Regions from separate parts of the Martinezella sp. CNPSo 3957 genome, predicted to be linked through region 2. Evidence: predicted binding sites of a transcription regulator. Region 2 holds the regulator's gene; each other region holds the start of a gene.
What was found. Region 2 encodes LexA, which represses DNA repair genes until DNA is damaged. Its sites were predicted from a motif close to TGTTCNNNNTGTGTTCNG; they were not measured.
Positions count from the first base shown of each region.

Region 1 (5,778 bases), on a different contig from region 2:
CTCTCAGAAACTCCATAAATTCGTCCGTTGTCATGCCGCCGAGATCAATCGTGCCCCTGACGCTCTCGAGCCAATCGTCGAAATCACGAATAGCTGGATCCGACGCCTCCCCGATTTTAACGAGCATCGCGCCGCCACCGGAGGCGATGAAATCAACCTCTGAACCTGGAACGATGCCCAGCCTGTCTCGAATTTCCTTCGGGATGGTCACCTGACCTTTTTCCGTCACGCGCATAGTAATACCTCTTCAGTAATACCTAGCGATCCACCGGGAACAAGTCAAGAACAAACTATCCCGCCAGCGCCGCCTGCCGCAGCCGGTTGGCGCCTCGGTTATGGGCATGGCATATGGCGATGGCGAGCGCGTCGGCAGCGTCGTTGCCCTTGAATTCGACCTTGGGCATCAGGATTTTCAGCATCATATGGATCTGCTGTTTCTCGCCGTGGCCGACGCCGATGACGGCCTTTTTGACCGCATTCGGCGCATATTCCGAGACAGGCAGGCCAGCACGTGCCGGCACGAGCATAACGACACCGCGCGCCTGGCCAAGCTTCAGCGTTGCCACGGCATCCTTGTTGACAAAGGTCTGCTCGACGGCGGCCTCATCCGGCTTGTAGCTGTGAACGATCTCGGCAAGACCGTCATGAAGCTGGCAAAGACGGGATGCCAAATCCATGTCGCCATCCGAGGTCACGGTTCCCGAGGCCACGAAGCGCAGCGAATTGCCAAGCGTATCGATGATACCCCAGCCGGTGCGGCGCAGGCCTGGATCGATGCCGATGATGCGAATCGTATTCTGCATAAGCCAACCTATCTTTCAGGCCCGACATGTGCCAGCAAAATGTGAACAAAACAAAAACAAGATCCGAATTGGAGCGCCAAGGCCGCGCTGAAAACATCGTGACGAAATTGCGGCGATGGGTTTGGAATAGGCGGATAGCGCTCCTACATGTGCAAGCAACCCTCCCTTCCACCACGCAGGTTTCTTGCCATGGTCCCCTTTTCCATCCTCGATCTTTCGCCCGTTGCCGAAGGCAGCACCATTAGCCAATCCTTCGAGAGTTCGAAGCGCATGGCGCAGAAGGCGGAAGAACTGGGCTACAACCGATTCTGGCTCGCCGAGCATCACGGCATGCCGGGTGTCGCCAGCGCCGCGACATCGGTCGTCATCGGCCATGTCGGCGCGGCAACCTCGCGCATCCGCATCGGTTCGGGCGGCGTCATGCTGCCGAACCACTCGCCGCTGGTCATTGCCGAGCAGTTCGGCACGCTGGAAGCGCTGTTTCCCGGCCGCGTCGATCTCGGCCTCGGCCGCGCCCCGGGCACCGACATGCGCACAGCGCAGGCCCTGCGGCGCAATATAGATGCCGGCGCGCAGAGCTTTCCTCAGGATATCGTCGAACTGCAGCACCTCTTCAGCCCCGCGGACGACAATCAGATCATCCTCGCCGTTCCCGGCCATGGCGCCAATATCCCTATCTGGCTGCTCGGCTCCAGCCTCTACAGCGCCCACCTCGCCGCTATGCTGGGCTTGCCCTATGCTTTCGCTTCACATTTCGCCCCGGAAGCCTTGATGGATGCCATCGCCATCTATCGCGAGCGCTTCACGCCTTCGGCCACGCTCGACAAGCCCTATGTCATGGTCGGCGCCATGGGAGCGGTGGCGGAGACAGATGAAGATGCGCAGTATCACTTCACCTCAGCACAGCAGCAATTCGTCAATCTCCGCCGCAACGTGCGCGGCCCCTTCCCGCGCCCGCGCCGCGACATGGATGATTTCTGGACGCCGATGGAAAAGCTGAATGTGGAAAATACGCTGCGCTATGCCGTGGTCGGCTCGCCCGCAACAGCGGAGGCGAAGCTTTCGCAATTCATCAAGGATACGGAAGCCGATGAAGTCATCATATCGATGCCAATCCACGATATCGAAGCGCGCCTGAAGTCCGTGGAACTCTTCGCGACGCTTCCGAGCTTCAAGAAGGTCTCCTGACCTTCGAAAGCGAACAGTCTAATCCGGTGAGCCGATCCAGCATATACGGCTCACCGGGCGACCGGCGGGCTCAAGCCACGAGCCTCGTCTTCCAATGACGCCGGATGAGCATGTCGAGCGACAACTTGCCGGCACCGGCGACGATCAGGGCAAACATACCGCCCGCGATCGCCAGGTCCTTTTCGAAATGCAGCAACTCATTGTGGCTGGCGAAGTTGGTGTGAAAGAGCAGCGCCGTCAGCAAGCAAAACAGGCCCAAGCCGAATGCCGCCAGGCGAGTCATCAGCCCGAGCGCAATGGCAAAGCCGGCGGCGAGCTGCAGTACGATGGTTGCAATAGCGATGGGGGCAGTGACGCCAAGCTTGGCCATGGCCTCCAACGCAATGTCGAAGTTGCTGGCAAGTTCGATGCCTTCCTCGAGAAAGAGCAGCGATAGCAGCAGGCGGCCGAACAGCAATGCCATGTCGGCCATATTTACAAGAACGGCACTCTCCTCTTCGAATTCCATGGCCTTTCTCCTTCCCGTCGAGATCCGCGCGGTTTCCGATCCTGCCCGGCGGCATCCCACGACCTGATCGGATGGAATGCTGCCGGATCGATTGCGGCCGAGCTTTAGTTGGTTCCCTTAGCGGCGATTGCCTTGGTCAGGTCCTCAAGCTCCTCGCATCCCGCCGGGCAGAGCTTGGTGAGTGCCGCCAGCTGCTCGCGGGCCTTGGGCATGTCGCCGGTCTCGACATAGAGTTCGCCGAGATATTCATGCGCGCCCTTGTGATCGGGCTGCAGTTCCAGCGCCTTGGTGTAGTAGGTGAGCGACGTCTTGAAGTCGCCGGTCTTGCGCAGGGTGAAGCCCATCAGATTGTAGACATCGGCCTGCTGGTGCTCCTCGGCAATATCGCGAAGCTCGGCGAGTGCGCCGGTATAGTCCTTCGCATCGATCTTGGTACGCACGGAGGTCAGGTCCGGCGCGTCGGTCGATTCCATATTGTCGACGGCGAAGGCGAGGCCTGCTGTGGCAACGGGCAGGATGGCGACAGCGCAGAGGCCGGCGATCCCGAAAATGGCATGTCTGAACATGGTAGTTGCTCCTGTTTTCGGCCGCTCAGGCCTGGATGGTGGGGGTGAATCCGTAGGCATTGCCGTCCTTGACGAAAGTGCCGGAGCCCGGGAATGGGAAATGCGAGCCGCAGATCCTGATCTTGTCGGCAATGACGCGATCGATCAGCCTGCGGCGGGTGGCGACGGCCATCGGGCCATCCTGGTCGTAGGCGCCTTGCCATTCCGGATGGGGTGCGAGCAGCGCCGGCACATACATGATGTCGGCCGAGACCATCAGCTGCTCGCTGCCGCCGTCAATGAGGAAGACGGAATGACCGGGGGTGTGACCGTATGCGGCCAGCATGTGCACGCCGGGCGCCACTTCGGCATTATCGTCGACCAGCTTCCAGTTCTTCCATGTCGGGAAGACGGAGGCGATGCGCCGGCCGGCTTCCTTGCGGCCCTCCGCCAGCTTGTCGACACGGCCGGGGTCGGTCCACCAGTTGTATTCAGCCGCGTTGACGATCAGCTCGGCATTCGGAAAGACCGCCGCGTTCGTTCCCTTTTCCATCAGGCCCCAGACGTGGTCCGGATGGAAATGCGAGATCATGATCGTATCGATCTTCTTGTAGTCGATGCCGGCGGCCGCCATGTTGGCCGGCAGGTGGGTGGCATTGGTCTGCCATTGCCCGACACCCGATCCGGCATCCATCATGATCTTGCGTCCGTCGATGTCGAGAACGACGACCGTCAGCGGAATGGGCATGAAATCCGTCGTCAGGCCAGCCTTAGAAAGCGCCTCCTTGGTATCTTCGACGGAAGCATTCTTGATGAAGGCCGGATCGTGCGGTTTGCGCCAGATGCCGTCATAGATGGCCGTGACCTCGATCGAACCGACCTTGTATTTGTAGAAGCCGACCGTCGGCTCCAGCGGGGTGGCGGCAAAGGCTCGCGGGATGAATTCGAGCTTCGACGACAGCCCGAAGGCTGCCGCAGCTGCGGCCGTGCCGAGCACGGCGCGGCGGGTCATATCAAACATCGCAATATCTCCTCAGGGTTATGGCTTTTCGGGCCAGGCGGAGGTCGCAAGCGATTGCAGCCATCCACTGAGGAAGAAGATCGACGCTCATGGGTGCTTATTCCCCGTCGACCGAGGATTTTTTACAAGCTATTGAAATTCATTCGATTATTTTGCGGCGGGAGAATTACCGGATGCGATGGCGGACATTCCGCGTTCCGTGACTTCGACTTTTTTCATCCGACCAGGAATAAAACCCGCGCGAGCGCGATCTAGCTTTTCAGGCAACATTGCAAGCGCTTTAGCTGAAGCTTACAGTCAGCAGAGGCGTTTTGCGGGGATCACGATGACAGACGCCCGACCTATGAGTTCGATGATACTTGGCGGCCAGCTCCGCCCATGGACATGGCGTTCGCCGCAAAACACCGCGATCAGCAGATTTGTGCGATTTCTGGCTCGCCTGCGTAGTTTCATTGCCGAGCTGAAGCCTGGTAATCACCTCGTCCAGATGGCGGTCGCTCAATCCGCAGCCGGCACAGAGCCATTAAAACGCGCGACCGCCCTGCCCGACGAGACTATGCGCCGCTTCCAGCAAACGATCATCCCGCATCTGGATGCCGCCTATAATTTCGCGCGGTTTCTGAGCCGCGATGCCGATGCAGCGCAGGATATCGTGCAGGAAGCCTATCTGCGCGCCTATCGCGGCTTCGGCAGCTTTCGCGACGGCGATGCCCGCGCCTGGACCTTCACCATCGTCCGCAACTGCTACCATGCCTGGCTGCAGGAGGGCCGGCGTAAGACGCGTTACGAGCAGCCGATGACCGACGAAAGGGATTTGGATGAAGGCTCGCCCTCCCCCGATCCCGCCTCCGAGGAGGATACGCCCGAGGCAGCCTTCATCCGCAAATCGGAAACGCAACGGGTGCGCGAAGTCATCAACCGATTGCCCGATGCCATGCGCGAGGTCCTGGTCCTGCGCGAACTCGAGGATCTCTCCTACAAGGAAATCGCCGAGATCATCGATGCGCCGATCGGCACCGTCATGTCGCGCCTCGCCCGCGCCCGCCGCGATTTCGGCGAAGTCTGGCGCAGCCTCGAAGGAAAAGAGGCGGCACGATGAGCGGCGCTGAAGAGAATGATCACGGTGAATGGAACGACCTGTTGCACGGCTTCATCGACGGCGAGCTGGACGCAGCCAACGCGGCGCGTTTCGAGGCGCATCTGGCGACTTGCCGGGACTGCGCCGGCGAGATGGAGAATGCCCTGATGGTCAAGCGTCTTTCCGCACGCGAGGGCGTCAAATGGCAGGCGCCTGATACCGTCCATGCCCGCGTGCAGGCGGCACTGACGCTGGAGCAATCCATGATGAGGCGCGCAACCACGGCCGCGAGCCAAACGGAGAGCCCGTGGCAGCACGTGTGGCGATTGGTTCGCGAATGGAGCTTCGTACCGTCGCTTGCCATCCTTGCGGCAAGCCTCATGCTCGTGCTGAACGTGCCGCAGCAGAGCCAGACGATCGAGGATCAGCTTCTCGCAAGCCATGTGCGCTCGATGCTCGCCGACCATCTGACCGACGTGCTGACCTCCGACCAGCACACGGTCAAACCATGGTTCAACGGCAAGATCGATTTCTCACCGCCGGTAGTCGATCTGGCAGCACAGGGCTTCCCTCTCGTCGGCGGCAGGGTGGATTATCTCGATGGCCGGGTGGTGGCGGCGCTAATCTATCGCCGG
Region 1 covers NZ_JBXSOU010000009.1:84,887-90,664, reverse strand. Annotated here, with positions in the region: gene AC13QE_RS20845 (AbrB/MazE/SpoVT family DNA-binding domain-containing protein) at 1-235, opposite strand, end outside; gene ruvC (crossover junction endodeoxyribonuclease RuvC) at 291-803, opposite strand; gene AC13QE_RS20835 (LLM class flavin-dependent oxidoreductase) at 993-1,991, shown strand; gene AC13QE_RS20830 (DoxX family protein) at 2,062-2,499, opposite strand; gene AC13QE_RS20825 (tetratricopeptide repeat protein) at 2,604-3,065, opposite strand; gene AC13QE_RS20820 (MBL fold metallo-hydrolase) at 3,091-4,065, opposite strand; gene AC13QE_RS20815 (sigma-70 family RNA polymerase sigma factor) at 4,391-5,164, shown strand; gene AC13QE_RS20810 (anti-sigma factor family protein) at 5,161-5,778, shown strand, end outside.
Region 1: a site for LexA is predicted at 845-862, ahead of ruvC (crossover junction endodeoxyribonuclease RuvC). Genes of this name have one in related genera too.

Region 2 (5,778 bases):
CCCATGCCATAAAGCTGGCCGGCCTTCTCTTCGAAGCGGCGGATCAGGAGCATCTCACGATAAGCCTTGAGCTCCGCATCACGATCGAAATCTGCGATCGGGCCGCCATTGGTTTCCTTGGCAGGCCTTGATGCTGTTTTACGGCTGGAAACGGTCGCGTTCTTTCGCGGCGCCATTCAACCCTCCCTGTGTGAGTAGCCTCGTTTTTGGTGAGGCGTAACATAGGGAAGATTGTCCGCCACAGCAATGCTATAATTGCATGGCTCATATTCACTGCAAGTTATTGATCTAACTCACAAAAATGCAATTAACCGGAATTCGGTTAATTGTGACTATTTATTGAAGATGACGATCTCGTTCGTCTTGGAATAGGTCAACTGATAGCGCGCATATTGATCGAGCATATCTTTATCCAGAGAGCCATCACTCAACAGCGCAACCTCCCTTTCAAGGTGCTCGCGCCTGGCGACAAGGTCAGCCAGCTCCTTGGCACGGTCGACGCGACGCTGCTCGAAAACCTCGGTCGCCTTCAGGCCGTAATCGCCATGAATGCAATGATAACCGAAGTAGCTCACAAAAGCGATGGTGATGGCGGGAAGGATGAGACGGCCGAACCTTCTCTTTTTATGATACTTTGTCCACATACTCGCTCGTCACGCTCTGGCTTTACGCGATCTCCTCAAAGCCTATTCGGCCCAAACAAGATCACATGAAATCAAATACCTGGAGCCAAGATAACCGGCAGAGATTAACCGTCCGTTGACTCTAACTGCCAGGGCCAACAAAAAACCGCGCCCGAAGGCGCGGTTCGATCCAAGCGAACAATCTGGCCGCAGACCCGTGCGGATCCAAGGCTTCAGATATCAGCCACGAAGAATGGAGCGGCCGGCATATTTTGCCTGCGGGCCGAGCGCTTCCTCGATACGAATGAGCTGGTTGTACTTGGCAAGACGGTCCGAACGCGACAGCGAGCCGGTCTTGATCTGGCCGCAGTTGGTGGCAACGGCAAGATCGGCGATCGTGGAATCTTCCGTTTCGCCGGAGCGGTGCGACATGACGGCGGTGTAGTTCGCCTTGTGCGCAGTTTCCACGGCGTCGAGGGTCTCGGTCAGCGAGCCGATCTGGTTGACCTTGACGAGGATCGAGTTGGCTACACCCATGCCGATGCCATCGCGCAGGCGGGCAGAGTTGGTGACGAACAGGTCGTCGCCGACGAGCTGCGTCTTCTTGCCGATGAGGTCGGTCAGCGTCTTCCAGCCTTCCCAATCGTCTTCAGCCATGCCGTCTTCGATCGAAACGATCGGATACTTGGCGGCGAGTTCTGCGAGGTATTCAGCCATGGCGCCGGATTCCAGCGTACGGCCTTCGCCTTCAAGAACGTACTTGCCGTCCTTGAAGAATTCGGTCGAGGCGCAATCGAGGCCGAGAGCGATTTCTTCGCCCGGCTTGTAGCCCGCCTTCTCGATCGACTTCATGATGAAGTCGAGAGCTGCAGGCGCGCTGGAAAGGCCCGGTGCGAAACCGCCTTCGTCGCCGACGTTGGTGTTGTGGCCTTGCGATGCCAGTTCCTTCTTCAGAACGTGGAAGACTTCCGAACCCATGCGGACGGCTTCGCGGATCGAGTCGGCGCCGATCGGCAGGATCATGAATTCCTGGAAGTCGATCGGGTTGTCGGCATGAGCGCCACCGTTGATGATGTTCATCATCGGAACCGGCAGCAGGCGGGCGTGAGCGCCGCCGACATAACGGTAGAGCGGCAGGTTCGCGCTCTGGGCAGCAGCCTTGGCAACGGCGAGCGAGACGCCGAGGATGGCATTGGCGCCGAGGCGCGACTTGTTCGGGGTGCCATCGAGCTCGATCATGATGTTGTCGAGCTGGATCTGGTTTTCGGCATCCATGCCGCCGATCGCATCGAAGATTTCCGAATTGACGGCTTCGACGGCCTTCTCGACACCCTTGCCATGGTAGCGCTTGCCGCCATCGCGAAGCTCGACGGCTTCATGTGCGCCGGTCGACGCACCCGACGGAACCGCCGCGCGGCCCAAGCTGCCGTCTTCGAGGTAGACATCGACTTCAACGGTCGGATTGCCACGGCTGTCGAGAATCTCGCGGGCGATAATGTCGGTGATTGCGGTCATGATAGCTCCCTGCTCGCTGGTTTATAAATCGATTTAAATCGTCTTAATCGAAGGCGCGGAAATTTCAATGGCGATCCGCGCCGCGATTTGGCACTCCTGCAGGCCCGTAACGCAAGTTCATGTCAGCCTGTTGAATGCCGGCTACGTTTCAGGCCTTGGCGATAGCGTCGAAGGCCAGCAGCTTTTCCAGAAGCCGCGGCATATCCTTCAGATAGACCATGTTCGGGCCATCGGACGGTGCATTGTCCGGGTCCTCATGTGTCTCGACAAAAACACCGGCGACGCCGACAGCGACCGCGGCGCGTGCCAGCGTCTCGACGAACCGGCGATCGCCGCCGGTCGAACCGCCCTGCCCGCCTGGCTGCTGCACGGAATGGGTCGCGTCGAAGATGACGGGCGCGCCCATCGCCGCCATGATCGGCAGCGAGCGCATATCCGAGACCAGCGTATTATAGCCAAAGGAGGCGCCGCGCTCGCAAAGAAGAATATTCGGATTGCCGCTTTCGTTCAGCTTGGCAAGCACGTTCTTCATATCCCATGGCGCCAGGAACTGGCCTTTCTTGACGTTGACCACGCGGCCAGTCTTGGCAGCGGCAACCAGAAGGTCTGTCTGGCGCGACAGGAAGGCCGGGATCTGCAGGATATCGACCGTCTTGGCAACGATGGCGCACTGCTCTTCCGTGTGGATGTCGGTCAGGACGGGAAAGCCATATTCCTTCTTGAGGTCGGCAAAAATTTCCAGGGCCTTCTCCAGGCCGATGCCGCGCTTGCCCGACAGCGATGTGCGGTTCGCCTTGTCGAAGGAGGACTTGTAGACAAGGCCGATGCCGAGCTTGCCGCAGAGTTCCTTCAGCACGCCGGCAATCATAAAGGCATGATCGCGGCTTTCCATCTGACAGGGGCCGGCGATCAGCGACAGCTTTGCAGTATTGGAAAAAAGGACCTTGGAGGCACCCTCGCCGACGGTGACTTCGGAATTTGTGCTCATTTTGTCTCCTCAAAGGCGAACAATGCACCCTGACCGGGCGCCAACCTCGCCAATAGACGATTGTTCTTACGCGTATAGGTGACGCCGTTAGCAGTGAAATGCGACGATGTCACGGAAAGATCGCGCGTTTTGAAAAGGATTGCCCGCGCCCTGAGCCCCGGATCATTCGTGCGAACAGCCAGATCATAGAACGCCTCCATGCCTTGCGGCGTCAAAATCTCCAGATCGGCGTTGGCCGCCTTGATGGTCAAACCGAAGGAATGCTCCGTTATTTGCGGGCTGCCGACAACGTCTTCGAAGAAGCGGCGATAGACGGCCGGTTGCGGCGCGCAAAGCGCTACCCGCGCAATGCCGGTCACGCCGTTCTCGTGACGCTCAAGCACGCTGCGGTCAGCCGGCAGCGGATTGATGCGCTGACAGCAGAAGGCGAGAAAATCAGGCGCGCGCAGATCAGCGGCAAAGGCAAGACGAAAGCCGGCCGTGGTTTCCGTTCCGTCAGGCATCTTCATCGGACGGGAAAAATCCAGCATTCGCCCTGCGGAAATCGCCGCCGCGTTGAAGCGCTCGTCATCCGCCACGGCATCATCCGTGCCGAACACCACGGCCGAAAAACCATCTTCCCCCACCCGGAAACGATAAGCCTGATCGCGCGCGACGAAAACATTGCCGTCCAAAATGCTCCTCTCGCACTGCTCCAGAGATGCCACGCTCAGGGGTTCGAGATAGGTTTTATCGGCAAAGAAGACGCAGGCGTTCTGTGTGCCAAAGGGATGACGCGCATCCGGAGCCACCGTGAAACCGAGCTTGCCGAGGCGTTCGCGCGCCAGAGCGATATTGACGGTCGGCAGCACGAGATGATCCAGCGGGTGCGGTGACGAAATCATGGTTCCTCCTGTTTGCCTGTGGCAGCAGATTTGCGCCCTTCCCCCGCGCAATTCAAGATAGGAGTATGGAACACTCAACGCATAGGGGCAGGACTGAAAGCAATCTCGCAAACGTGATTGCTGATTCTTACCCTCAACGCGTGTGGCCAATGACGTCCAATATGGATCCGCTTCTTGAATACGCCGACCGAGCAGTAAAGCCCGAGAACGGAAATGGCGATATTTTCTATATTTTTCAAATGGTTGAGGCCTATATAACGTCTCGACATCCTAACCCGACCCATTCGTAAGTCGTAATTATTTAACTGACACTACAAGGCTTTACCGAAATTTAAGCACTTGCGGAACACATATGGAACATATAGTGTCCGTTCTGGATTTGTTTCACGGCTTTTCTTGATTCTGGGGTTCCAAGACGATGTTGACGCGCAAGCAGCAGGAACTGCTTCTCTTCATTCACGAACGCATGAAGGAATCCGGTGTTCCGCCGTCCTTCGACGAGATGAAGGATGCATTGGATTTGGCATCCAAATCCGGTATCCATCGTCTGATCACGGCGCTGGAGGAGCGCGGCTTTATCCGCCGGCTGCCGAACAGGGCCAGGGCTCTCGAAGTCATCAAGCTCCCGGATGCTTATAATCCCAGCCTTCAGCCGCGTCGCGGCTTTTCGCCGAGCGTCATCGAGGGCAGCCTCGGCAAGCCGCAGCCCGTTGCCCCGCCCGCTCCGTCGAAGGTGGCAAATGACGATCACAACGGCTCGGCGTCCGTACCGGTGATGGGTCGCATCGCAGCGGGCGTTCCGATCTCGGCCATCCAGAACAATACGCACGACATTACGGTTCCCGCCGACATGCTCGGCTCCGGCGAACATTATGCGCTTGAAGTTCGAGGGGATTCGATGATCGACGCCGGAATTTTCGACGGCGATACGGTCATTATCCGCAATTCGACCACGGCCAATCCCGGCGATATCGTCGTTGCACTCGTCGACGATGAAGAAGCTACCTTGAAGCGCTTCCGTCGCAAGGGTGCCTCCATCGCGCTGGAAGCCGCGAACCCAGCCTATGAAACCCGCATCTTCGGGCCGGATCGCGTCAAGGTTCAGGGCAAGCTCGTCGGCCTTATTCGTCGCTATCACTGACCGGTGAATTGTCCGGGACTGGCGGCGCCTTTGCAATTGGCGCGTCGAATTTGCCGGTGCGCCAATCATAGGTTCGATGCCTGGTCCAGGGGCGCTGCGGGTTGTTGAATGCGGCGGATATAATGGGCTTGTCTGAGGTAAGCACCATTTCGATGGAGCCGGTTTTGCGCAATGTCGCACCGGTTATGAGCGTTGCTCCGGAACGGCAATGGTCCAGCCGCAGCCGGATTGGCGTCACAACAATGCTCCCGGTGTCGCAAGCCGCGGGCAGATAGGCTGCATTCTCAATGGTGACCAATATCGCGCCGTTTTCGAGCATGGCGACACACCATGCTCCCTTCTGACAGGCAAAGCTGCCTTGCATGGTGCGGTCCAAAGCTTCTTCCATTGCGGTGCGGACCGCCTTCTCCTCCTCGTTACTTAGTCGCTTGTGCCGATCCGTCTTGCTGATCTGCGGAAGCCGGCTATCGGTCGGAAGCATGGTCGGCGGTTGATGTTCGGCTGCGACCAGTGCTTTTTGCCATTGCTCAAAGATGAAGGCCTGCGGTCTCTCGCGATTGGTGGCGAGGATATCATCCTGGCGCAAGGCAACCAGAATGCCATCTTCCGAGATCATCAGATCCGGCT
Region 2 covers NZ_JBXSOU010000008.1:169,850-175,627, reverse strand. Annotated here, with positions in the region: gene pdhA (pyruvate dehydrogenase (acetyl-transferring) E1 component subunit alpha) at 1-176, opposite strand, end outside; gene AC13QE_RS19695 (FtsB family cell division protein) at 333-644, opposite strand; gene eno (phosphopyruvate hydratase) at 864-2,138, opposite strand; gene kdsA (3-deoxy-8-phosphooctulonate synthase) at 2,287-3,126, opposite strand; gene AC13QE_RS19680 (VOC family protein) at 3,123-4,010, opposite strand; gene lexA (transcriptional repressor LexA) at 4,429-5,151, shown strand; gene AC13QE_RS19670 (ComEC/Rec2 family competence protein) at 5,132-5,778, opposite strand, start outside.

Region 3 (5,778 bases), on a different contig from region 2:
TGGGGGCGGCAAGCAGAAAAATTTGGGGGCGCTTCGATTTGGGTACTGCCGAACCCGAGCGGCCTCAACCGGGCGTTCGATCTGACGAAACTGACAGAGCACTATCGCGAGGTAAAGCTGGCGGTTGAACATGTGAAGGGTCGCGCCAAATAGCCGACCCCTCCCGGTCGGTCGGCAATCACCCAAGGCGGACTGCCATCGCGATTATCCTTTTGCGGATCGAGCATGCCCATCGTCTGCAGCCATTGTTCCGCCAATGCCGACCGGACATATCTTCGGCAATACGTCTTCACTTCCAGAAACTCATGGATAGAGCCAGCGACCAAAGCCTCTCGCCGTCTTCCTCGTCTAGAGTAATTCCGCTTTTCTTCGAATCGCGAACGCGCTCTATCTTCTTGTTTTTACGCAGTTCCGGAAGCAAAACCGCTGCGCACTTTTGCTGGAACTGCTCTAGAACCCCAGCGACTGCTGCACCGGTTTTGGCGGCGCCAGCTGAACGCCTTCCAGCTCCAGCATGCGAGCCTTGGAGTTGGAACCGCCCGGCGCGGAAAAACCGCCGATCTTGCCGCCTGCCGCCAGAACGCGATGGCAGGGAATGATCAGCGCCACCGGGTTCTTCGCCATAGCCTGCCCGACATCGCGCGCAGCTTCCGGTCCTGCGCCGAGCTGCTTAGCCAATGTGCCGTAGGTCGTCGTGTGGCCCCAGCCGACCTGTCGGGCGGCATCGTAGATCTGCCTGAAAAAGGCATCCTGCTCGCCGAGATCGAGCGTGACATCGGAAAAGTCGATCTCCTCACCTGCGAAATAGCGCTTCACCTTGGCAACCACTGCCGCGATGTCCGCGCTTGGGGTCCCGGGCCGCGCATTCGGCAAACGGCGCCGAAGCAGGCGCTCGGTCGCGCCCGCATCCTTCGTCGGCAATTGAAAGCGCAGCACGCCGACATCATTCCAGGCAATGCCGCAGAAGCCGCCGGCGGTTTCGAAGATCAGGTAATTCTGCCTTGTCTCGTTCATGACGAAACCTCCCGTGTTTCCACTTGTCATGAAAATCGTCCTCGGGAGCGCCGAATTCAACCCGTTTCTTGCGCGCAATGAGAATTGCCACCGTTTTGATGCCGGCCTAACGGGCCTTCAGGGGTTCGCGAGCACGGATATCAATATCCGCCGCCGGTGGGAGGCGCGTTCAGCGTCATGCCGCCACCAGAATTGTGATCTCCCGAGGTGGAGCAAGAAGCAATACCAAGGCCGATGAGAGCGAAAGCAACGGCCGCAAAGACTGATCTGGTGAACATGATCGTGATTCCTTTGGGTGAGATTGGGCACGCAGGCCCGAACTTGGAATGAACAGATCAGGCCGTCCTTTTATTCGATCGCTTTTTGAAACAAGGGATGTCGCCATTCCGAATGTTCTTGTTTTGTTCTTGAAATCGTCGCCATTGAGGCATATGCTTTGGAGATCGGAAAACAAAAGGAGGCAGAGCCAAACCGGCTTTGAATGAAGCCATGCAGCATGTCGATCAGTTGTTATTTAATCTCGGCAAACCGCCAATTAGTCGCAAGGGCAAAAGCCCTCCGAAGCGCCGGCAAGCACTCTATTTTGCGGCATTGCCGGACCCAGAAATCGCTAAATTGGCTGCTGAAATGACCGTCGACCAAAGTCGACGAAACGGGTTGATGCGCACAGCGAGAAAGCATGATCTTTACCATGCCACCATTTATCCCATCGACATTGTCTCCCGCTCACAGGAGGAAGCCACCTTCGCTGCGTTGGAGGCTGGGTCAACCATCTGCTTAAAGTCGTTTCCCTTGATATTCGATCGTGCAGGCACATTCGGCAACGGGAACAACCGTCAATATGTACTCTGGTGTAGGGACGGAAACGAGGGGCTAGCGACACTCCGTCGGGAATTGGATGCTGCAATGCAAAGCTTGGGCTTCGAAAGCGGCATATCCAAGTCGTTCCAACCTCACATGACGCTGTTTTATTGCAACCACATTCTTCCCGAAGTGATTTTGGAAGCGCCGATCGCTTGGACAGTCAAAACGTTCACGCTGGTCAACAGCTTTCAAGGCGACGGCGAACATGGCCACGTCTGGCATTGGCCATTATTCTAAATCTGGGTTCTAAATCTGGCGCTTACGGTTGCGGAACAGGCTGAACTGTAGCCATCACAGCCGCCACAGCATCATCGACGCTGAAGCTGCAACGCTTGTCGACGTCGGCGACGCCCGCGACCGTCATGAGATCGCGAACCCGGTCATGGACCCGGGCAAACTGTAGACGGAGACCGGCGCGCTGCATGGCGCCATCGAACTCCATCAAGGCGTCCATCGCCGTGCTGTCGATATCGGAGCTTTCCTCCAGGCTGAGGATGACGGCCCGCAATCCGGCTTGGCTGCGGCTGCCGGACAATATCTCGACGAAGATCGTATCGGCATTGCCGAAAAACAGGGTTTCGCCGGGGCGCCAGATGGCGATGCCCGGTATCTCCACGGCATCGCCATGCCTGATGATATCGACGAAGTCATGGCTGTTGTTGAGCCGTCCCAAACGGGCGATATACGGGGATGCCAGGCGATGCATCATGGCAGCGAGCGAAAGGGCGATTGCCAGCAGCATGCCGTTGAGCACGCCGAAAGCGAGCACGCCGACGGCGGCGCCCAGTGCCACGTAGAAATCGCGATGCAGACGGCGCAGCCGCAGGATGGGGCTGGGGTCGAGCGCATGCGTCAGAGCCGCGATCACGACCGCGGCCAGCACCGGCTCCGGCAGAAGCGCCACCAGCGGTCCGGCACAGGCAATCAGGATCGCGAGGCCGATGGCGGCAAAGACGGTCGTCGCCCGCGTCTTTGCCCCTGCCGCCTCACTGGCGAAGCCGGCGGAAAAACCCGCACCGACCGGCATGCCCTGAACGACGGCACTGGCGATATTGGCAGCGCCCAGCGCACCAAGCTCGCGATTGATCTCCAGCGTCTCGCCATAACGCAGGGCGAGTGCACGCATGGTGCCCCAGGATTCAGCAAAGAGGATGAGGACAAGAGGCACGGTGAATTGCACCAGCCGCGAATAGGCGGCCCAGCCGGCGTCCGGCAGCGAGGGCCATTGCGGCAGGATCTCGATCGGGCCGACCAGCTTGACGCCATGGCCTTCCAGACCGAACAGATAGGAGGCGAAGATGCCGGCGGCCAGCACAAAGAAGGCGGCGGGAATGCCGGGCAATCGCTTCAGCAGCAACAATGCCGCCAGCGCGACCACGCCGACGGCGACGCTGATCGGATTCCACTGGAGGATCGCGCCGAAGAGTGCGGCCGCGTAAGCCAGGATATTCGAGGCTTGCAGGGGCACACCGACAAGGATCGGCAGCTGATGCAGGATGATGGTGATCGCCAGCCCGAGCGCGAAGCCGCGCAAGACCGGCCGCGAGATGAAACCGGTGATGCCGCCAAGGCGCAAGGTACCGGCGATGACGAAAAGAATGCCGGCGAGCGCCACGGCAACCGTGGCAAGTCCCGCCTTGATCGTCGCATCACCCGGCACAACCGCCAATGTTGCGGCGAGAATGGCAGCGGATGAGGATGTGGGGGAGACGATGGCAAAGCGGCTGCGGCCGAATATGGCATAGACGAGACAGCCGACGATGCCGGCGAGGATCGCACGATGCGGCGGCAGGCCGGCGATGCCGGCGTAAGCGACCGCTTCCGGCAGCATCAGTCCGGCAACCGATATGCCCGCGACCAGATCGGCCCTATCCGCCACGAACCAACTGCCCAGCTTCGTCATCGATCACCGACCGTAAGTGTGGTCCATCCTTTTATGGATAGAGATTCGCCACGAGGCCGCAACAGAAAAATACGGGTTGGAATCGGTACTTATACGGCGCTGTCCGAGGCGTCCCGCAAGGGACAACTTTGACCGACAACATCCGCAACGAAGTCCATAACCGCCCGGATGGCAGGCGAGCGACGGAGATCGGGATAGGTGACGAGCCAGAGGTCGCGCGTCGGTGACGGGATCTCCGCCGGCAGGCGCACCAATCCTGCCTCACGATCGCCCAGAAATCTCGGAAGCGCCACAACCCCCAATCCGGCGCGAGCAGCCTCGAGCTGACCGAATACATCGGTAGCACGGAAGACGATCGGACGACCATCCAGCAGACTGCGAAGCCACGTCTGCTGGGTCAGATGCTCCATCGCCGCATCATAGCCGATGAACACCCAGTCCTTCTCTGGCGTTTGCGCCACGGACGGGATTGCATAGAGACCGAAGCGCATGGCGCCGATACGCCGGACCAAGAGATCGCTTTCCTCCGGCCTGATCATGCGCACGGCGATATCCGCCTCGCCGTAATTGAGTGCGACGCTCCGAGCAATGCCGGCAATGGTCAGCGTGATGTTCGGATGATGGGTATGAAACAGCGCGGCTTTCGGCGCCAGCAGATGGGCAGCGATCGACGGCGGCGCGCTGACCTTGACGGCAGCGGAAAGCCCGGAAACGGCGCTTTTCGAATAACGTCTGATCGCCTCGACATTTTCCTCCATACCCGCCACCAGTTCGGCGATGGCGCGGCCATCGGCCGTCAACGGCGAGGTGCGTGGCCGCCGGTCGATGAGGCGCAGGTCGAGCGCACGTTCCAGCGCCGCAATGCGCCTGCCGACCGTTGCGTGGTCGACACTCAACTCGCGCGCCGCCGCAGAGAGGGAGCCGGTTCGAGCGAGAGCGGCGAAATGGTGAAGGTCCTGCCAGTCGATCATCGGTGCATTATTGCACAGATATGGTGAGTTCATACCGAATTTATTCGCACAGCGATTCATGGTCAAAAATCGTCCGAAAGGAGATTTTCCCATGCCCCTAGCGATTGCTATTACCAACCCCGGCGGCCCCGAAGTCCTGAAAGCCGTCGATCTCCCAGCTACCGAACCCGGCCCCGGCGAGGCGCTGATCCGCCAAAGTATCTCCGGCGTCAATTTCGTCGACATTTATGTCCGTTCCGGGCTTTACCCGCTGCAACCCGGCAACAATGTGCTGGGCTTTGAGGGTGCAGGCGTTATCGAAGCGCTCGGCGCCGATGTCGGCGATCTGAAGGTCGGCGACCGTGTCGCCTATATCGGTCATCCGATCGGCAGCTATGCCGAGATGCGCACGCTACCTGCAAGCCGGCTGGTGAAATTACCCGATGGTGTCAGCGATCGCATTGCCGGCAGCACGATGCTGCGCGGACTGACGGCGCAGATGGTGCTGCAAAAGACCTATCCCGTGAAGGCGGGCGAGTGGGTGCTGGTGCATGCGGGCGCCGGCGGCCTCGGCCAACTCGTTACACGCCTTGCCAAGCGGATCGGCGCGAACGTCATCGCGACGGTGGGATCCGAAGCCAAGGTCGGCATCGCCCAGGAAGCAGGCGCGGACGCGGTTCTCCTGCATACATCCGCGGATTGGGCCGAGGAAACGCGCCGCATCGCCGATGGCCGTGGCGTACATCTTGCCGTCGACGGGATCGGCGGGACCATGTTGTCGAAAACGCTTGCCACGGTGCGCGCCTTCGGCATGGTCGCCAGTCTCGGACAGGTCGCCGGCCCCATTCCGCCGATCAAGATAGAGGAGCTAACCGCGCCCCGCGTGATCGGCCTGTCGCGTCCGAGCGTGTTGGCTTATGCCAACGATCCCGAACTCTACCGCGAAGGCGCCATGTCGCTGATGGCAGCGCTGCAGGCCGGGCTAGTCAACCCGATCGGCGCGGAATACGAGCTGAAGGATGCCGCCCGAGCCCATGCCGACCTCGA
Region 3 covers NZ_JBXSOU010000005.1:326,729-332,506, forward strand. Annotated here, with positions in the region: gene mug (G/U mismatch-specific DNA glycosylase) at 1-153, shown strand, start outside; gene AC13QE_RS15400 (methylated-DNA--[protein]-cysteine S-methyltransferase) at 451-1,014, opposite strand; gene AC13QE_RS15405 (hypothetical protein) at 1,155-1,292, opposite strand; gene AC13QE_RS15410 (2'-5' RNA ligase family protein) at 1,504-2,115, shown strand; gene AC13QE_RS15415 (SulP family inorganic anion transporter) at 2,138-3,781, opposite strand; gene AC13QE_RS15420 (LysR family transcriptional regulator) at 3,871-4,752, opposite strand; gene AC13QE_RS15425 (quinone oxidoreductase family protein) at 4,844-5,778, shown strand, end outside.
Region 3: a site for LexA is predicted at 1,406-1,423, ahead of AC13QE_RS15410 (2'-5' RNA ligase family protein). Genes of this name have one in related genera too.